Regions from separate parts of the Streptomyces sp. TLI_146 genome, predicted to be linked through region 1. Evidence: riboswitches for the same ligand, from Rfam matches in the RefSeq annotation. Region 1 holds a riboswitch; each other region holds the start of a gene.

The links. A riboswitch is a leader RNA that binds a small molecule or an ion and turns the genes downstream of it on or off. The one in region 1 is predicted to bind thiamine pyrophosphate.
Region 2: it holds a riboswitch for thiamine pyrophosphate, as region 1 does, so the genes downstream of both, thiO (glycine oxidase ThiO) here and BX283_RS28945 (thiamine ABC transporter substrate binding subunit) in region 1, are expected to answer to the same signal.
Region 3: it holds a riboswitch for thiamine pyrophosphate, as region 1 does, so the genes downstream of both, thiC (phosphomethylpyrimidine synthase ThiC) here and BX283_RS28945 (thiamine ABC transporter substrate binding subunit) in region 1, are expected to answer to the same signal.

Annotation. Positions count from the first base shown of each region.
Region 1 is NZ_PJMX01000001.1:6,453,248-6,459,612, forward strand. Features, by position in the region: gene BX283_RS28935 (phosphatidate cytidylyltransferase) at 1-1,024, shown strand, start outside; gene rlmN (23S rRNA (adenine(2503)-C(2))-methyltransferase RlmN) at 1,128-2,234, shown strand; TPP riboswitch at 2,253-2,362, shown strand; gene BX283_RS28945 (thiamine ABC transporter substrate binding subunit) at 2,445-3,542, shown strand; gene BX283_RS28950 (iron ABC transporter permease) at 3,596-5,242, shown strand; gene BX283_RS28955 (ABC transporter ATP-binding protein) at 5,242-6,264, shown strand.
Region 2 is NZ_PJMX01000001.1:3,064,133-3,070,497, forward strand. Features, by position in the region: gene metF (methylenetetrahydrofolate reductase [NAD(P)H]) at 1-441, opposite strand, end outside; gene thiE (thiamine phosphate synthase) at 538-1,194, opposite strand; gene BX283_RS13960 (Rv2175c family DNA-binding protein) at 1,266-1,631, opposite strand; gene BX283_RS13965 (NAD(P)/FAD-dependent oxidoreductase) at 1,675-2,940, opposite strand; TPP riboswitch at 3,004-3,117, shown strand; gene thiO (glycine oxidase ThiO) at 3,115-4,311, shown strand; gene thiS (sulfur carrier protein ThiS) at 4,308-4,523, shown strand; gene BX283_RS13980 (thiazole synthase) at 4,527-5,321, shown strand; gene pknB (Stk1 family PASTA domain-containing Ser/Thr kinase) at 5,666-6,365, shown strand, end outside.
Region 3 is NZ_PJMX01000001.1:4,793,067-4,799,431, forward strand. Features, by position in the region: gene BX283_RS21530 (DUF5326 family protein) at 137-355, shown strand; gene BX283_RS21535 (IclR family transcriptional regulator) at 543-1,313, shown strand; gene BX283_RS21540 (SsgA family sporulation/cell division regulator) at 1,412-1,846, shown strand; gene BX283_RS21545 (YibE/F family protein) at 1,854-3,188, opposite strand; TPP riboswitch at 3,260-3,394, shown strand; gene thiC (phosphomethylpyrimidine synthase ThiC) at 3,387-5,165, shown strand; gene BX283_RS21555 (hypothetical protein) at 5,315-6,160, opposite strand; gene BX283_RS21560 (metallophosphoesterase) at 6,333-6,365, opposite strand, start outside.

The sequences.
Region 1 (6,365 bases):
CGATGCGTATGACGCCCCGTCCAAGACGCAGCCGATGCCCGTCGTGACCGATACGGGCACCGGCATCGCAGACCGCGAAGAACGTGACCGGGGGGCCGCTCGGGTGAGCGGTCCCCTGTTCCGCGAAGAGACGCCGCAGGAGCCCATGCCCAGCTCGGTACCACCTTCGACTCCGCAGCAGCCGCAGCGGCCCGCGCAGCCGGAGAAGAAGCGGGCGGGGCGCGACCTGCGGGCCGCGATAGGGGTCGGTGTCGGGCTCGGCGCGGTGATCCTGGCGTCGCTGTTCGTCGTCAAGGCCGTCTTCGTCGGTGTGATCGCGGTGGCGGTCGTCGTCGGCCTGTGGGAGCTGACCTCCCGCCTCGACGAGCGCAAGGGCATCAAGGTGCCGCTGGTGCCGCTCGCGGTGGGCGGCGCGGCGATGGTCGTCGCCGGCTACGCGCGCGGTGCCGACGGCGCGTGGGTGGCGATGGCGCTCACGTCGCTGGCGGTGCTGGTGTGGCGGATGACGGAGAAGCCCGAGGGCTATCTCAAGGACGTCACCGCCGGTGTCTTCGCGGCGTTCTACGTGCCGTTCCTGGCCACGTTCGTCGCGATGATGCTGACCGCCGACGACGGGCCGTGGCGGGTGTTCGTCTTCCTGCTGCTGACCGTGGTCAGCGACACCGGCGCGTACGCGATCGGCTGGCGCTTCGGCAAGACGAAGCTGGCGCCGCGCATCAGCCCCGGCAAGACCCGTGAGGGCCTGGTCGGCGCGGTGACGTTCGCGATGGCGGCGGGCGCGCTGTGCATGCAGTTCCTCATCGACGACGGCCAGTGGTGGCAGGGCCTGCTGCTGGGCCTGGCGGTCGCGGCGAGCGCCACGCTCGGCGACCTCGGCGAGTCGATGATCAAGCGGGACCTCGGTATCAAGGACATGGGCACCCTGCTGCCCGGCCACGGCGGGATCATGGACCGCCTGGACTCCCTGCTGCCTACGGCGCCGGTGGTGTGGCTGCTGCTGGTCGCCTTCGTCGGCGGCGGCTGACCGGCCGCGCCAACCGGCGCTGACCTGCCGTTTCCTCGGTCGGGGGCTCGTTGTCCACAGGACGGCGAGCCCCTTTCCGTATGTCTGAGACACTGGTGGGACCATGCCGAAGCCCGGAGAACTCACTTTCGTCGCCCCCCGCGGAGCCAAGAAGCCGCCGCGGCACCTCGCCGACCTCTCGCCCGCCGAGCGGAAAGAGGCTGTCGCCGCGATCGGCGAGAAGCCGTTCCGCGCCAAGCAGCTCTCGCAGCACTACTTCGCGCGGTACGCGCACGACCCGGCCCAGTGGACCGACATCCCCGCCGCCGCGCGCACCCGCCTCCAGGAGGAGCTGCTGCCGGACCTGATGTCGGTGGTGCGGCACATCTCGTGCGACGACGACACCACTCGCAAGACGCTGTGGCGCCTGCACGACGGGACGCTCGTGGAGTCGGTCCTGATGCGCTACCCCGACCGGGTGACGATGTGCATCTCCTCGCAGGCCGGCTGCGGCATGAACTGCCCGTTCTGCGCGACCGGCCAGGCGGGCCTGGACCGCAACCTGTCGACCGCCGAGATCGTGCACCAGATCGTCGACGGCATGCGCGCCCTGCGCGACGGCGAGGTCCCCGGCGGCCCGGCCCGGCTGTCGAACATCGTCTTCATGGGCATGGGCGAGCCGCTCGCCAACTACAAGCGGGTCGTCGGCGCCATCCGCCGCCTCACCGACCCCGAGCCCGACGGCCTGGGTCTGTCCCAGCGCGGCATCACCGTCTCCACCGTGGGCCTGGTCCCGGCCATGCACCGCTTCGCCGACGAGGGCTTCAAGTGCCGCCTCGCCGTGTCGCTGCACGCCCCGGACGACGAGCTGCGCGACACGCTCGTGCCCGTCAACACCCGCTGGAAGGTCCGCGAGGTCCTGGACGCGGCGTGGGAGTACGCGGAGAAGTCCGGCCGCCGCATCTCGATCGAGTACGCGCTGATCCGCGACATCAACGACCAGGCCTGGCGCGGTGACCTGCTCGGCCGCCTCCTCAAGGGCAAGCGCGTCCACGTCAACCTGATCCCGCTGAACCCGACGCCGGGCTCGAAGTGGACCGCCTCGCGCCCCGAGGACGAGAAGGCGTTCGTCGAGGCCATCGCGGCCCACGGCGTGCCGGTCACCGTCCGGGACACCCGTGGCCAGGAGATCGACGGAGCGTGCGGACAGCTCGCCGCGTCCGAGAGGTAGTCTGGGATCGAAATCTGCATATTCCGACAGGGGAGCGCCACAGCGCTGAGAGTGCGACACCGTCAGGTCGCAGACCCTCTGAACCTCGCCCAGGTCATTCTGGGTAGGAAGTTCGGTCATCACTCAAGCTGTTGCGCCCTGCCCGCACGACCCGCCGTCGTACGGGCAGGGCCGCGTCTCTTCCTGGTCCCACCAGGAGGATCCACAACCATGCGCAGTACGAAGAAGATGGCGGCCGGCGCGCTCGCCGCCGCCCTCGGCGTCAGTGCCCTCGCCGCGTGCGGCGGCAAGGACGACGACGCCGCGAAGTCCGACGGCGGCACCAAGTCCAAGACCGTCACCCTGGTCAGCCACGACTCGTTCGCCGCCTCCGACGCGGTGCTCAAGGAGTTCACCGCGCGGACCGGCTACACGGTCAAGGTCCTCAAGAGCGGCGACGCGGGCGCGGCACTCAACCAGGAGATCCTCACCAAGGGCTCCCCGCGCGGCGACGTGTTCTTCGGCGTCGACAACACCCTGCTCTCGCGCGCCCTCGACCACGGCATCTTCACCCCGTACGAGGCGAAGGGCCTGGCCGCCGTCCCCGCGGCCGTCCAGCTCGACAAGGGCGAGCACCGGGTCACGCCGATCGACACCGGCGACATCTGCGTCAACTACGACAAGAAGTACTTCGCGGACAAGAAGCTCAAGCCCCCGGTCTCCTTCGCCGACCTGATCAAGCCCGAGTACAAGAACCTGCTGGTCACCGAGAACGCGGCGACCTCCTCGCCGGGCCTCGGCTTCCTGCTCGGCAGCGCCGCCCAGTACGGCGACGACGGGTGGCAGGACTACTGGAAGAAGCTCAAGGACAACGGCGTCAAGGTCGTCGACGGCTGGGAGCAGGCCTACAACCAGGACTTCTCCGGCTCGGCCGGCGGCCAGAAGGCCAAGGGGGACCGCCCGCTGGTCGTGTCCTACGCCTCCAGCCCGCCCGTCGAGGTCCTCTACGCCAAGCCGCAGCCCACCGAGGCCCCCACCGGCGTCGCCACCGGCACCTGCTTCCGCCAGACCGAGTTCGCCGGGCTCCTCAAGGGCGCCAAGAACGAGGCGGGCGGCAAGGCGCTCCTCGACTTCCTGATCTCCAAGAAGTTCCAGGAGGACATGCCGCTCAACATGTTCGTGAACCCGGTGGTCAAGGACGCCAAGCTGCCCGAGCTGTTCACCAAGTTCGGCGCCACGGTCACCGAGACGCACGACGTCGCTCCGGAGAAGATCTCCAAGAACCGTGAGCAGTGGGTCAAGACGTGGTCCTCGCTCGTGCTGAAGTAAGCCGCACGCCCCGCGCGAAGAAGGTGCGCGAGAGCGCGGTGCGGCTCGGCCTGATGGCGCTGCCGCTCGCGTTCTTCGCGCTCTTCTTCGCCTGGCCCGTGGCCGCGATCGTCGGCCGCGGGCTGCGCGTCGACGGCGTCTGGCACCTCGGCCGGATCGGCGAGGTGATCACCGAGCCGGACATCGGGCACGTCCTGTGGTTCACCACCTGGCAGGCGCTCGCCTCCACCGCGCTCACGCTGCTGATCGCACTGCCCGGCGCGTACGTCTTCGCACGCCTCGACTTCCCCGGACGGAATCTGCTGCGGGCCGTGGTCACGGTCCCCTTCGTGCTGCCCACCGTCGTCGTCGGCACCGCCTTCCTCGCGCTGCTCGGCCGGGGCGGGCTCCTCGACGAGCTGTGGGGCGTACGGCTCGACACCACGGTGTGGGCGATCCTGCTCGCGCACGTCTTCTTCAACTACGCGGTCGTCGTACGGACCGTCGGCGGCCTGTGGGCGCAGCTCGACCCGCGCCAGGAGGAGGCCGCCCGCGTCCTCGGCGCCTCCCGCTTCGCGGCCTGGCGCACGGTCACGCTGCCCGCGCTAGGGCCCGCCGTGGCGGCGGCCGCGCTGATGGTCTTCCTGTTCACCTTCACCTCGTTCGGCGTCGTCCAGATCCTCGGCGGCCCCACCTTCTCCACGCTCGAAGTGGAGATCTACCGCCAGACCGCCGAACTCCTCGACCTGCCCACCGCGGCGGTCCTGACGATCGTCCAGTTCGCGGCGGTCGGCGCGGTCCTCGCCGTGCACGCCTGGACGGTACGGCGGCGCGAGAGCGCCCTGAAGCTCGTCGACCCCGCGCAGACCGCGCGGCGCCCGCGCGGCGCGGGCCAGTGGACGCTGCTGGCGGCGGTGCTCGCGGTGATCGCCGTACTGATCCTGCTGCCGCTGGGCGTGCTGGTCGCCCGCTCCCTGGACACCCCCGACGGCTACGGCTTCGGCTACTTCCGCTCCCTCCAGTCGGTGGGGGAGGGCGGAACGTTTCTGGTGCCGCCGCTCGAAGCCGTGTGGAACTCGGTGCAGTACGCGCTGGCCGCGACCGGGATCGCCCTGGTCATCGGCGCTCTGGCGGCCGCGGCCCTCACCCGGCGGGGAGGCCGCCTGGTCAGGGGCTTCGACGCGCTCCTGATGCTGCCGCTGGGAGTGTCGGCGGTGACAGTCGGCTTCGGCTTCCTGATCACCCTGGACCGGCCGCCGCTGGACCTGCGCACCTCCTGGATCCTGGTGCCGCTGGCCCAGGCACTGGTGGGGGTGCCGTTCGTCGTACGGACCATGCTTCCCGTACTGCGCGCGGTCGACGGGCGGCTGCGCGAGGCGGCCGCGGTCCTCGGCGCCTCGCCGCTGCGGGTCTGGCGGGAGGTGGACCTGCCGCTGGTGCGGCGGGCGCTGCTGATCGCGGCGGGGTTCGCGTTCGCGGTCTCGCTCGGCGAGTTCGGCGCGACCGTGTTCATCGCCCGCCCCGACCGCCCCACCCTGCCGGTCGCGGTGGCCCGGCTGCTCGGCCGGGCCGGGGACCTCAACTACGGCCAGGCGATGGCACTCAGCACGATCCTGATGGTGGTGTGCGCGGTGTCCCTGCTCCTCCTCGAACGCATTCTCCCCCAACCTCGAACGAACTCGGTCGGGGGGACCCCCACGGACCGGACCGGAGAATTCTGATGCTCAAGCTCGACGGGGTGACGGTCCGGTTCGGCGAGCGGGCCGCGCTCGACGCGGTCGACCTGGAGGTCGCCGAGCACGAGACGGTGTGCGTGCTCGGACCCAGCGGCAGCGGGAAGTCCACCCTGCTGCGGGTGGTCGCGGGGCTCCAGCCGGTCGACGCGGGGCGGGTGCTGCTCGGCGGCGCCGACCAGGGCGGGGTGCCGGTGCACCGCCGGGGCGTCGGCCTGATGTTCCAGGACCACCAGCTGTTCCCGCAGCGGGACGTGGCCGGGAACGTGTCCTTCGGCCTGCGCATGCGCGGGATGCCGCGCGCCCGGCAGACCGAGCGGGTCGAGGAGCTGCTGGAGCTGGTGGGGCTGCCGGGGGCCGGGCGGCGGGCGGTCGCGGCGCTCTCCGGCGGCGAGCAGCAGCGCGTCGCGCTCGCCCGCGCGCTCGCGCCGTCGCCGCGGCTGCTGATGCTGGACGAGCCGCTGGGGCAGCTGGACCGTACGCTGCGGGAGCGGCTTGTGGTCGAACTGCGCGCCTTGTTCGGCCGGTTGGGCACGACCGTGCTGGCCGTCACGCACGACCAGGGCGAGGCGTTCGCGCTCGCCGACCGGGTCGTGGTGATGCGGGACGGCCGCATCGCGCAGACCGGTACGCCGCTGGAGGTGTGGCAGCAGCCGGCCTCCGAGTTCGTGGCGCGCTTCCTCGGGTTCGAGAACGTGGTCGCGGGTGTGGTGTCGGGGGAGGTGGCGGCCACGGAGTGGGGTTCGGTGCCGGTGCCGGCGGGGTCGGCCCAGGGTGCGGTGCGCCTCCTGGTCCGTCCGGCGGGCGTCCGGCTGCTGCCGGTGGATCAGGGGCTGCCGTGTGAGGTCGCCTCCCGTACGTTCCGGGGCGGCCATGTGGCGCTGCGGCTGCGGCCGGAATCGGGGGCGGTGTTGGAGGCGGAGTGTGGGGTGCGGTGGGCGCCGGGGGTGGGGGAGCGGGTGGGGGTGGGGTTCTTGGGGGCGGAGACGGTGGTACTGGGGGGTGTGTAGCCCCTCCCCGCCCCTTCACCTAGACCCTCCGGGGGTGGAGACTCGCTTCCCGGGACTAGGCCCCCGGCCCCTGTTGCGGGGCCTGCGGCCCCTGCACCCCG
Region 2 (6,365 bases), 3.4 Mb from region 1:
GAGCCGGACCAGGTCGGCCGCGTAGGTGACGCCCTCGGGGTGCCTGACCCAGTCGCCCATCGGGTCGCCGGGCGGGTCGCCGCGCACGGCGAGGATGTTGCGGATGTCGGCGTCCGCGTACTGCCCGACCATGTTGCGCAGCTCCGCCACCGAGTGGCCGACCGCCGTGAGGTGGGCGACCGGCGTCAGGGTGGAGTCGGCCGCGATCTGCTCGGTGGCCTTGACCGTGCCCGAGCGGGTGGAGCCGCCCGCGCCGTAGGTGACGGAGACGAAGCTCGGGGCCACCGCCTCGACCCGGCGCAGCGCGTTCCAGAGGTTCCGCTCGCCCTTCTCGGTCTTGGGCGCCCAGAACTCGAACGAGTACGTCGTCTCACCGGTCGCCAGCATCTCGCGCACGGTGCGCGCGCGATGTGTCCTGGTGGAAGCAGTGCCAAGGGCCATACTCGCAGGTTAGCCAGGCCTCGGCGGTCCCCCAACAGAGCCGGGGTAATTCGTCCGCATTGTCGGACTCTTGTCCACCCCTCGGACAAAAGATCTCTAGCGGGTCATCACGCGTTCACGCACCCGCTTCGCCAGGTTCGCCGTCGCCCCGGCGGGGTCGTCCGCCTCGGTGATCGCCCGGACCACCACGATCCGCTCGGCGCCCGCGTCCAGCACCTCGTCGAGGTTGGCCGCGTCGATGCCGCCGATGGCGAACCAGGGGCGCTCGGTGGCGAGCGAGGCCGTGTAGCGCACCAGGTCGAGGCCCGGGGCGTGGCGGCCCGGCTTGGTCGGGGTGGGCCAGCAGGGGCCCGTGCAGAAGTAGTCCACGCCGGGCTCGACGGCGGCCGCGAAGGCCTCCGCGTCGGCGTGCGTGGAGCGGCCGATCAGGACCTCGTCGCCGAGGATCGCGCGGGCGGCCGGGACCGGCAGATCGCCCTGGCCCAGGTGCAGCACGTCGGCGCCGATGGCGTGGGCCACATCGGCCCGGTCGTTGACCGCGAGCAGCTTGCCGTGCCGCCGGCAGGCGTCGGCGAAGACGGCCAGGTGCTCCAGCTCCTCGGCGGCCTCCATGCCCTTGTCCCGCAGCTGGACGATGTCCACGCCCGAGGTCAGCACGGCGTCCAGGAACGCGGGCAGGTCGCCCTGGCGCCTGCGCGCGTCCGTGCAGAGGTAGAGCCGGGCGTCGGCGAGCTGCTCACGGGCCGTGGGCATGAAGTCCCCCGTTGGGTGCGGTCGGGCGCGGGCCGGTCTCCCGGTCCGCGCCCCACCTGTAGGCGATCAGGTCAGACGGCGAGCGCCTGGGCGCGACGCTTCACCTCCGTGCCGCGATTCTCGCTCAGGGCCTGCGCGGGGGTGCCGGGCAGGGTCGGGTCGGAGGTGAAGAGCCACTCCAGCATCTCTTCGTCGGAGTAGCCGTCGTCCCGCAGGAGCGTGAGGGTGCCGGCGAGGCCCTTCACGACCTTGTCGCCGTCGATGAAGGCGGCGGGCACCTGCAGCGTCCGGTTCTCACCGCGGCGTACGGCGATGAGCTGGCCCTCCTTGACCAGCTGCCGCACACGGGTCACCTCGACATCGAGCATTTCGGCGATGTCGGGAAGGTGGAGCCAGGCGGGGACGAGTGCATCGGTTTTCGCGTCAATCTCGGTCACGGGACAAGCGTGCCATCCCGGACTGACACTCGGTAGCCGGAGCTCAGCCGACTGCCGCCTTGAGGGGGACGGACGGGTCGGCGGCGCGGACCGGATCCAGCGTCGCACCTGCCTCGATGAGCTTGCGGCCCTGCGCCAGATCGCGCGGTCGGCCGACGGCCAGGAGGGCGACGAGCCGGCCCTCGCGCAGCCAGCAGACCGACCAGGCGGCGCCCGCCGGGTCGCCCCGCCACAGCAGCCGGTCGGCGCCGCGGTGGTGGCCGACGTACTGCACGAACCTGCCGAACTGCTCGGACCAGAAGTACGGCACCGGGTCGTACGGGCGCACCGCCTCGCCGACGATGTCCGCCGCCACCGTGCGCGGCCCCTGGAGGGCGTTGTCCCAGTGGTGGATGAGCAGCCGCTCCCCGTACCTTCCCGAAGGGAAGGAGGCGCAGTCCCCGACCGCGTAGACGTCCGGGAGCGAGGTGCGCAGCCGGTCGTCGGCCGTGACCGCGCCCTCCGCCCCGCGCTCGATGCCGGTGTTCGCCAGCCAGTCGGTGGTGGGCCGGGCGCCGATGCCGACGACGACCGCGTCGGCCGGAACGCGGCGGCCGTCCGCCAGGACGACGGCTCCGGGCTCGACGGACGCCACGCGCGCGTGGGTGAGCAGTTCGGCGCCGCTCTCCGCGTACCAGCCGGCCATCGGTTCGGTGACCTCGGCGGGCAGCGCGCCCGCCAGCGGGCGCTCCGCGGCCTCCACGACGGTGACCGCGCAGCCCGCCTCGCGCGCGGCCGTGGCGAACTCCGCCCCGATCCAGCCCGCCCCGACGACCACGACGCGGAGCTGGGCGCTGAGCACCGCGCGCAGCCGCCCGGCGTCGTCGAGGGTGCGCAGCAGATGGACGTCGGGCAGCTGCCCGCCACCGCCCTCGCCCGACCGCGCGTCGCGCGGACCGCCGCGGTCCATGCCGGGCAGCGTGATCGGCTCCGCGCCGGAGGCGATGACCAGCGCGTCGTAGGGGACGGGCCCGGAGGTGGTGTCGATCTCGTGCTCACGCGCGCGTACGTCCGTGACGGTCTCGCCCAGGCGCAGGTCGACGCCGAGGCCCTCGAAGTCCACCTCGAAGGCGGAGCCCTCGGCCTTGCCGAGCAGCACCGCCTTGGAGAGCGGGGGCCGGTCGTACGGCCGGTGGGGCTCGGCGCCGATGAGGGTGATCCGGCCGGGGAAGCCCTGTTCGCGCAGGGCCACCGCGGTCTGGACCCCGGCCATGCCCGCGCCGACGACCACGACGTGGCGCTGTTCCGAATGCGTCTGCTTTTCGCTCACCCGATCACCATAAACATCTGACAGTTCGTCAGGAAACCGGTCAGGCGTTAGCCTGACGCACGTACAAGCACTCGCGGGAGCCCGGACGCACCGGGCTGAGAGGGAGGCTGCAGCGGCCTCCGACCGTACGAACCTGATCCGGGTCATGCCGGCGAAGGGAGGGGCTGGACGCCCATGCATGCATCCCGAAACGGGGCAGTTCCCCACGGGTCGGACGTACTGGTCGTGGGGGGCGGAATCATCGGCCTCGTCACGGCCTGGCGCGCGGCGCAGCGCGGTCTGCGCACCGCGCTCGCCGACCCCGCGCCCGGCGGCGGCGCCGCACAGGTCGCGGCCGGCATGCTCGCCGCCGTCACCGAGCTCCACTACGGCGAGGAGACCCTGCTCGGCCTCAACCTGGCCTCCGCCCGGCGCTACCCGGACTTCGTGGCCGAGCTGGAGCAGGCGAGCGGCGTCGGCACCGGCTACCGCGCCTGCGGCACCCTGGCGGTCGCCCTGGACGCCGACGACCGCGCCCATCTGCGCGACCTGCACGCCCTCCAGCAGCGCTCGGGGCTCGACTCCCAGTGGCTGACCGGGCGCGAGTGCCGCCGCCTGGAACCGATGCTGGCGCCCGGGGTGCGCGGCGGGCTGCGGGTCGACGGCGACCACCAGATCGACCCGCGACGCCTCGCCAAGGCCCTTCTGACGGCGTGCGAGCGGGCCGGGGTGGTGTTCCACCGGGGCTGGGCCGAACGGCTCTCGGTGGTACGCGAGCGGGCCGCGGGGGCCGTCCTCGCCGACGGCACCGAGCTCTCCGCCGATCAGGTCGTCCTCGCGGGCGGCAGCCTCAGCGGCCGGCTCGCCGGGGTCCCGGACGAGCTGCGGCCGCCGGTGCGCCCGGTCAAGGGCCAGGTGCTGCGGCTGACCGTGCCGCCCGCGTACGCGCCGTTCCTGTCCCGGACGGTCCGCGCGGTGGTCCGCGGCAGCCACGTCTACCTGGTGCCGCGCGCCGACGGTGAGCTCGTCGTCGGCGCCACCAGCGAGGAGCTGGGCTGGGACACCACGGTCACCGCGGGCGGCGTCTACGAGCTGCTGCGCGACGCGCACGAGCTGGTGCCCGGCATCACCGAACTGGCGCTCACCGAGACCCGCGCCGGGCTGCGCCCCGGCTCCCCCGACAACGCGCCGCTGCTCGGCCCCACCGCCCTGCCCGGCCTGCACCTGGCCACCGGCCACTACCGCAACGGGGTGCTGCTCACCCCCGTCACCGGCGACGCGCTGGCGCACGCGCTGGCCACCGGCGAACTGCCCGCCGAGGCACGCCCCTTCACCCCCCGCCGCTTCACCTCCGCCCCGGTGGAGTCCGTACCGCAGGAGCTGACCGCATGACCGTCTCCTCGACGACCGTCTCCGTCAACGGCGAGGTGCGCGACCTCGCCGCGGGCACCACGCTCGACGTCCTCGTCGCCACCCTGACCCCGGCGCCCTCGGGCGTCGCCGCCGCCGTCAACGAGACGGTCGTACCGCGCGGCGAATGGCCGCGCACCACGCTCGGCGACGGCGACCGCGTCGAGGTCCTGACCGCCGTCCAGGGAGGCTAAGCCATGGCCGACGACCTGTTCACCCTCGGTGGTACGACCTTCACCTCGCGGCTGATCATGGGCACCGGCGGGGCGCCGAGCCTGGACGTCCTGGAGCGCTCGCTGGCCGCCTCCGGCACGGAGCTCACGACCGTCGCGATGCGCCGCCTCGACCCGACCGTTCAGGGCTCGGTCCTGTCCGTCCTGGAGAAGCTGGACATCGGTGTGCTGCCGAACACGGCGGGCTGCTTCACCGCCGGGGAGGCCGTGCTGACGGCCCGCCTCGCGCGCGAGGCGCTCGGCACGGACTGGGTCAAGCTGGAGGTGGTCGCCGACGAGCGCACCCTGCTGCCCGACCCGATCGAGCTGCTGGACGCGGCGGAAGTGCTGGTCGACGACGGTTTCACGGTGCTGCCGTACACCAACGACGACCCGGTGCTCGCCCGGAAGCTGGAGGACGTGGGGTGCGCGGCGATCATGCCGCTCGGCTCGCCCATCGGCTCCGGGCTCGGCATCCGCAACCCGCACAACTTCGAGCTGATCGTGGACCGCGCCACCGTCCCGGTCGTCCTCGACGCGGGCGCGGGCACGGCCTCCGACGTGGCGCTGGCGATGGAGCTGGGCTGCTCGGCGGTGATGCTCGCCTCGGCGGTCACGCGCGCGCAGGAGCCGGTGCTGATGGCGGAGGCGATGCGGCACGCGGTGGACGCGGGGCGCCTGGCGTACCGGGCGGGGCGGATCCCCCGCCGCCACTTCGCCGAGGCGTCCTCCCCTGTGGAGGGCCGCGCGGCCCTGGATCCGGAACGTCCGGCGTTCTGAACGCGGGGCGGCTCCGCCGGGGAGACGGGGCCGTACGTCGTCTGCGGGCCGGTGGCGGGCTGGTCGCGCAGTTCCCCGCGCCCCTTGGGTAGTCGGCCGCAGCCGGAGAACCCAGCTCGGCCACCTGGCTTTGAGGGGCGCGGGGAACTGCGCGAGCAACCCGCCACCGGGCCGCAGACAAAGACGGGGCCTGAAAGGGGCGCGGGGAACTGCGCGACCAGCTGCCCACCGGGCCGCGGCAAGGACACCGCAAGGGGCCCGTCGCGTCACAGCTCCGCTTCAGTCCCGCCCCGGGATCCCCCGGGGCGGGAGGGGTGTCCTTGGGCGCTCGTAGACTCTGCTCCGTGGATACGACCCTTCAGGACCCCCTCGTCGGGCAGGTGCTCGACGGCCGCTACCGCGTCGAGGCGCGCATCGCCGTCGGCGGTATGGCCACGGTCTACCGGGCCGTCGACACCCGGCTCGACCGGGTGCTCGCCCTCAAGGTGATGCACCCGGCGCTCGCCGCCGACGGCTCGTTCGTGGAGCGGTTCATCCGCGAGGCCAAGTCCGTCGCCCGGCTCGCCCACCCGAACGTGGTCGGCGTCTTCGACCAGGGCACCGACGGCGGATACGTCTACCTGGCGATGGAGTACGTGGCGGGCTGCACCCTGCGCGACGTGCTGCGCGAGCGCGGCGCCCTCCAGCCCCGCGCCGCCCTGGACATCCTGGAGCCGGTGCTCGCCGCCCTCGGCGCCGCGCACCGCGCCGGTTTCGTCCACCGGGACATGAAGCCGGAGAACGTCCTGATAGGGGACGACGGCCGGGTCAAGGTCGCCGACTTCGGCCTGGTCCGGGCGGTGGACGCGGTCACCAGCACCACCGGCAGCGTCCTCGGCACCGTCTCGTACCTCGCCCCCGAGCAGATCGAGCAGGGCACCGCCGACACCCGCGCGGACGTCTACGCGTGCGGTGTCGTGCTGTACGAGATGCTCACCGGTGCCAAGCCGCACTCCGGGGAGAACGCCGCCCAGATCCTCTACGCCCACCTCCACGAGGGCGTGC
Region 3 (6,365 bases), 1.7 Mb from region 1:
TCCCTAGGGGTTCGGTCAGGGGAGTTCAAGGGCTGCGAGGCCCCCGTTCGATGCCCCCGCGCACCTAGCATCGAGGGTGTCGAAGGCAGCAGCCCGAGACTCCAGGAGAATCACGAGCACGAAAGAGGTATGGACGATGGCCGCACGGGAGATATTCGCGGGGATGCCCTGGTGGGTGAAGTGGGTCGCCGTGCCCGTCATCGCCCTGGTCGTATTCGGCGGTCTCATCGCCAGCGTGGTGGGCTTCCTGTTCGGCCTGCTCTTCAAGGTGCTGATCTTCGTGGCCCTGGTCGGCGGTCTCATCTACGTCGTACGGCGGTTCATGTCCTCGTCGTCCTCGCGCGGCGACTGGTAGGCGGCGGCGCGCATTTCGTACGGGCGCCGTCCGCAAAGGCACAGCGCTCGTACAGAACGACCCGGGATTAGCCCGGCTGAGGGATGGAAAGGCCGAACCCCTCATGGCGCCAGAGGCGGCCGTTATGGTGAAAACCTCTGCTGCCTCGGGCGGGCTCCTTGCCCGTCAGCACGCCTGGGGGTGACCTGTGGCCACGGCTGCGAACGCCGGTGTCCCTACCCTGATCGGTTCCGTCCAGCGGGCGCTGCGCCTGCTGGAGGCGGTGGGCGCCCATGTCGACGGCGCTCCCGCCAAACAGCTGGCCCGGGAGGCCGGGCTGCCGCTCCCGACCGCGTACCACCTGCTGCGCACCCTCACCCACGAGGGCTATCTGCGCAGGGAGAACGGGGTGTTCGTCTTCGGCGAGGCGGTCGAGCGGCTGGCGGACGGCGGAGCGCTGCAGAATCGTCGCACCAAGATCAGCCGGTCTCTCGCGGAGTGGCGCGACGCCATCGGGGTCCCCGTCTACTTCGCGGTCTACCGCGAGGGTGAGATCGAGATCGCCGGAGTGGCCGACACGCCGTCGGTCCCGGCCGTCGAGGAGTGGGCCGATTTCCGGGAGACCGGACACGCCCACGCCATCGGCCAGTGCCTGCTGAGCCAGCTCGACGAGAAGGCCCGCGAGGACCACCTGGACCGGCACCCCGTCCGCGCGGTCACGCCCTATTCCGTACGCGACCGCCGGACTCTTCTGGACCGCCTCGCGGCTACGGAGCGTATGCAACCGGTCGTCGAACGACAGGAGTACGCACTGGGCACGGTCTGCGCGGCCATCCCGATCACAGCGGGCTCCGGGGCCGCCACGATGGCCATCTCCCTGCCGCTTCACCAGCAAGAACGCCTGCTTCCGGCGATCGAGCAACTCCGCGGCGAGGTCGGCAGACTGCTCAGCTCCCTCGCCTTCTCTATCAGTATCTGAAAACTCACTCCTTGTGATCTGCTACCACTTACAGCACCATGGCGTCACGAAGGCCAGAGGGATCATTCCTGGCCATTTCAGCTACAGCGGGGTACGTGATGCGTGAGGTCCTGGCAGAGGTCATGATGAGCTTCCTCGTCTCCGAGGAGCTCTCCTTCAGGATCCCGGTGGAGCTCACCTACCGCGCCGACGATCCGTACGCGGTCCGCATGACCTTCCATCTGCCCGGCGACGAACCCGTGGCCTGGACCTTCGGGCGGGAACTGCTGCTCGACGGCATCAACACCCCCACCGGCGACGGGGACGTGCACATCGCGCCCTCGCGCCCCGAGGAGCTCTCCGACGTCCACATCCGCCTCCGGGTGGGCGGCGAGCGGGCGCTCTTCCGGGCCGGGGCCGGTCCGCTGGTGGCCTTCCTCGACCGCACCGACAGGCTCGTACCGCTGGGGCAGGAGCGCGCGCTCGGCGACTTCGACGGACACCTGGACGAGGCGCTGGGGCGGATCCTGGCCGAGGAGCAGAACGCGGGCTGAGCGCCGCCTACTTCTTGCGGCGCCGGCCCCGCCCGCCCCGCAACGGCCCACGGGCCCCGGCGGCCTGGCGGTCGGCCGAGACCACCAGTGCCGCCAGCGCCGTGGTCACCGGGACCGAGGCCACCAGGCCGATCGAGCCCACCAGCGTCCGGACGATCTCCTCGGCGACCAGCTCGCTGTTGGCCACCGTCCCCACGCTGCTCTGCGCGATCGAGAACAGCAGCAACAGCGGCAGCGCCGCGCCCGCGTACGCCAGGACCAGCGTGTTGACCACCGACGCGATGTGGTCGCGGCCGATGCGGATGCCCGCCCGGTACAGCCCGCGCGGACCCATCGTCGGATTGGCCTCGTGGAGCTCCCAGACCGCCGACGTCTGGGTGACCGTCACATCGTCGAGCACCCCGAGCGAGCCGATGATCACTCCGGCTAGCAGCAGACCGGACATGTCGATCTCCGGGTAGAGCCCGTGGATCAGACCGGTGTTGTCGTCGGTGTTGCCGGTCAGCGAGGCCCAGCCGATGAACAGCGACCCGAGCAGTCCGATCAGGACGAGCGAGACCAGCGTGCCGAGCACCGCGACCGAGGTGCGCGCCGACAGGCCGTGGCACATGTACAGCGCGATCAGCATGATCGCGCTCGACCCGACCACCGCGACCAGCAGCGGATTGGAGCCCTGGAGGATCGCCGGGAGGATGAACAGCGTCAGCACGGCGAACGAGACGACCAGCGCCACCAGCGCCATCACCCCGCGCAGCCGGCCGACGACCACGACCGCGAGCGCGAAGATGCCCGCGAGCAGCGCCATCGGGAGCCGCCGGTTCACATCGGTCACCGAATACTGCAGGTCGTGCGGGGCGTCGGGGGCGTACGCGACGATCACGCCCTGCCCCTTGTGGAGTTGGCGCGGGGCGTCGGGCTGGACGATCTCGGTGAAGGTGCGGCCCTTCTCCTTGCCGCTGGTGACTTCGATGGTCGCCTTGGCGCACAGTCCCTGCCGGGAGCGCTTGGCGTCCTGGCCCTCGGGGGGCGAGGTGTCGCCGTTCGGCGGGGTCTGACCGGCGTTGACCGACTTGCAGTCGACCTTCTGGAGGGCGGTGACCTTCGCTTGCTGGGTCTGGCGGTCGAAGCCGACTCCGGTGCGCTGGTGCGACGGCGTCCCGCCGGGCCACAGCACGGCCAGGCCGACGAGCACCGCCAGGGAGAACGGGATCAGCACGGCGGCGATCACCTTGCGGAGATGCTTCGAGACCGGCGCCGCGGGACCGTGGCTGTGGGTGTGCCCATGGCTCTGGCCGTGCGGGTGTCCGTGGGCGTCTTCGGGGGGCTGCTCTGCTGACGTCACCGCCCGATCATCGCAAGAACGACGGGGCCCCTCTGTTCAGCGCGCTGGAGATGACGCTAGCGTGGTGACACCTTTGCACACGCGGGAGCTCGGAGCACCGGGCTGAGAGGGCGCTGAAAGCCGTACGAACCGTACGGAAGCAGCTGCGCCGACCGCCGAACCTGTTACCGGGTAATGCCGGCGTAGGGAGTAGGTCTCATGACCATTCAGGATGCACGCACGCCTGCCTCGAACCAGAGCGAGGCCGGGAAGTCCATCGGCTGGCACAAGGGATACGTCGAGGGCTCGCGCCCCGACCTCCGGGTCCCGGTCCGACAGGTGCACCTCACCAACGGCAAGGACGTCACGCTGTACGACACGTCCGGGCCGTACACCGACCCGAACATCGAGACGGACGTCCGCCGAGGTCTCGCGCCGCTCCGGGAGAACTGGATCATCGCGCGCGGGGACACCGAGGAGTACGCGGGCCGCCCGGTCCGCCCCGAGGACGACGGCATCAAGCACACCTCGCCGCGCGGCGGACTGAAGAACCTCGACGCGGTGTTCCCGGGCCGCCCGCGCCAGCCGCGCCGCGGCCGCGGCGGCCAGGCCGTCACCCAGCTCGCGTACGCCCGCCGGGGCGAGATCACCCCGGAGATGGAGTACGTCGCGATCCGCGAGAACGTCTCCCCCGAGGTCGTCCGCGAGGAGATCGCGGCCGGGCGCGCGGTGCTGCCCGCCAACGTCAACCACCCCGAGATCGAGCCGATGATCATCGGCAAGCGGTTCCTGGTGAAGGTCAACGCCAACATCGGCAACTCCGCCGTCACCTCCTCCATCGAGGAGGAGGTCGACAAGATGACCTGGGCCACCCGCTGGGGCGCCGACACGGTCATGGACCTCTCCACCGGCCGCAACATCCACACCACCCGCGAGTGGGTGCTGCGCAACTCCCCCGTCCCGATCGGCACCGTTCCGCTCTACCAGGCGCTGGAGAAGGTCGACGGCCGCGCCGAGGAGCTGACCTGGGACATCTACAAGGACACGGTCATCGAACAGGCCGAGCAGGGCGTCGACTACATGACGGTCCACGCGGGCGTGCTCCTGCGGTACGTGCCGCTCACCGCCCGCCGCAAGACCGGCATCGTCTCGCGCGGCGGCTCGATCATGGCCGCCTGGTGCCTCGCGCACCACAAGGAGTCGTTCCTGTACGAGAACTTCGAGGAGCTCTGCGAGATCCTCGCCGCGTACGACGTGACGTACTCCCTGGGCGACGGGCTGCGCCCGGGCTCCATCGCGGACGCCAACGACGAGGCGCAGTTCGCCGAGCTGCGCACGCTCGGCGAGCTCAACACGATCGCCAAGCGCCACAACGTCCAGACGATGATCGAGGGCCCGGGCCACGTCCCGATGCACAAGATCAAGGAGAACATCGACCTCCAGCAGGAGATCTGCGAGGAGGCGCCGTTCTACACGCTCGGCCCGCTGACCACCGACGTCGCCCCGGCGTACGACCACATCACCTCCGGCATCGGCGCGGCGATGATCGCCTGGTGGGGTACCGCGATGCTCTGCTACGTCACGCCCAAGGAGCACCTGGGCCTGCCGAACCGCGACGACGTGAAGACGGGCGTCATCACCTACAAGATCGCGGCGCACGCGGCCGACCTCGCCAAGGGGCACCCGGGCGCACAGGAGTGGGACGACGCCCTCTCGGATGCCCGCTTCGAGTTCCGCTGGGAGGACCAGTTCAATCTGGCCCTCGACCCGGACACCGCCCGGGAGTTCCACGACGAGACGCTGCCCGCCGAGCCGGCGAAGACCGCTCACTTCTGCTCGATGTGCGGGCCGAAGTTCTGCTCGATGAAGATCTCGCAGGACATCCGCCGCGAGCACGGCGGGGACCTGGCGGCAGGGGACATCGAGGCCGGAATGGCGGAGAAGTCCGCGGAGTTCGCCGCAGCGGGCAACCGCGTCTATCTGCCGATCGCGGAGTGACGTACGCGTACCGATGTTTCACGTGAAACAGCGATCCCTGTTTCACGTGAAACATGCGCGGCCTTCGAGAAGGCCGTGGTTTCACGTGAAACGAAGGTGTACCCGGGACCCGGGTGGTTTCACGTGAAACGGGCGCCCCGAAGCGCCGGTTACTCCGGCTGGTGTTCGGGGCCCCCGAAGTCGGGACTGGTGAAGTCCGGACTGGTGAAGCTGGGCCGGGTCCCCGTGGGCGAGTCACCCGGACTGTCGAAGTCGGGCCGGTCGTAGCCCAGGCTCGGTATCCGGCCCGTCGAGCGGCGCCTGGGCGCACCCGGACCGGAGCCCGGGTCGGCCAGCGCCTCGCGCAGGAACGGGTAGATGCCCCGCTCCATCAGGGCGTGACGCCAGGCCTCACGGGCCCGGGAGACCTCCTGGGCTCTCTCGTCGCCCACCTCGTTCTCCTCCGGTTCGGCGACGACCTGGGTGGCGCCGTTGCGGATCGCGGTGAGCAGGAGGCTGATCGCCGCGGCGAGTATCGCGGCCGCGGTGAGCGCCCCGAAGAACCAGCCGGCCGTCAGTAAAGTGTCGGCGAAGGCGGGCTCGGGGTTGAGCATCTTCAGGATGTAGCCCACCAGCAGGAAGATGGCGGCGGCGGTCCCGGAGAGGACGGGCGCCAGCACCGCGACGACCGCGCCGACGCCCGCGCCCGAGGTGGAATCCGGACTGTCGACCACCGGCGGCGTCATCACCGAGCCGCGTTCCGAGGTGAGCGCGGGGGTGGCGGGCGCACGCAACTCCTCGCGCACCCTGACGTAGTGGTCGTACTCGGCTGCCGCGGCCGCCGAGACGAGAGCACCGGCGTTGAGCACCATGGTGCGCAACTGCTCGGTGTTGAGCCGTACTCCTATGCCGGCCAGCTCGGGCCGGTCGGGCGCGGTGCGCAGTGCGTCGTCGAGGATCCGCTCGAACTCCGGGCGGTCCTCGGTCAGCAGGTGCGGAGCGCTGTTCATGTGCATCCCCCGATGCTCCGTAGGGCCGGAAAGCCCGCCTGATGAACGGGCAATCGGGCGGAAACGGAGGAGAGCCTGCTACGGATAAGCCGATGGTAGAGCGGTTCCGGCACGGGGTGACAGGGTGTTTCCGAAATCACCTTGCTACCGCCCGAGCCGGTGCTTTCCCGATTACGCCTCAGTCATGCAGAGGCAACTGCACGACCAGCAG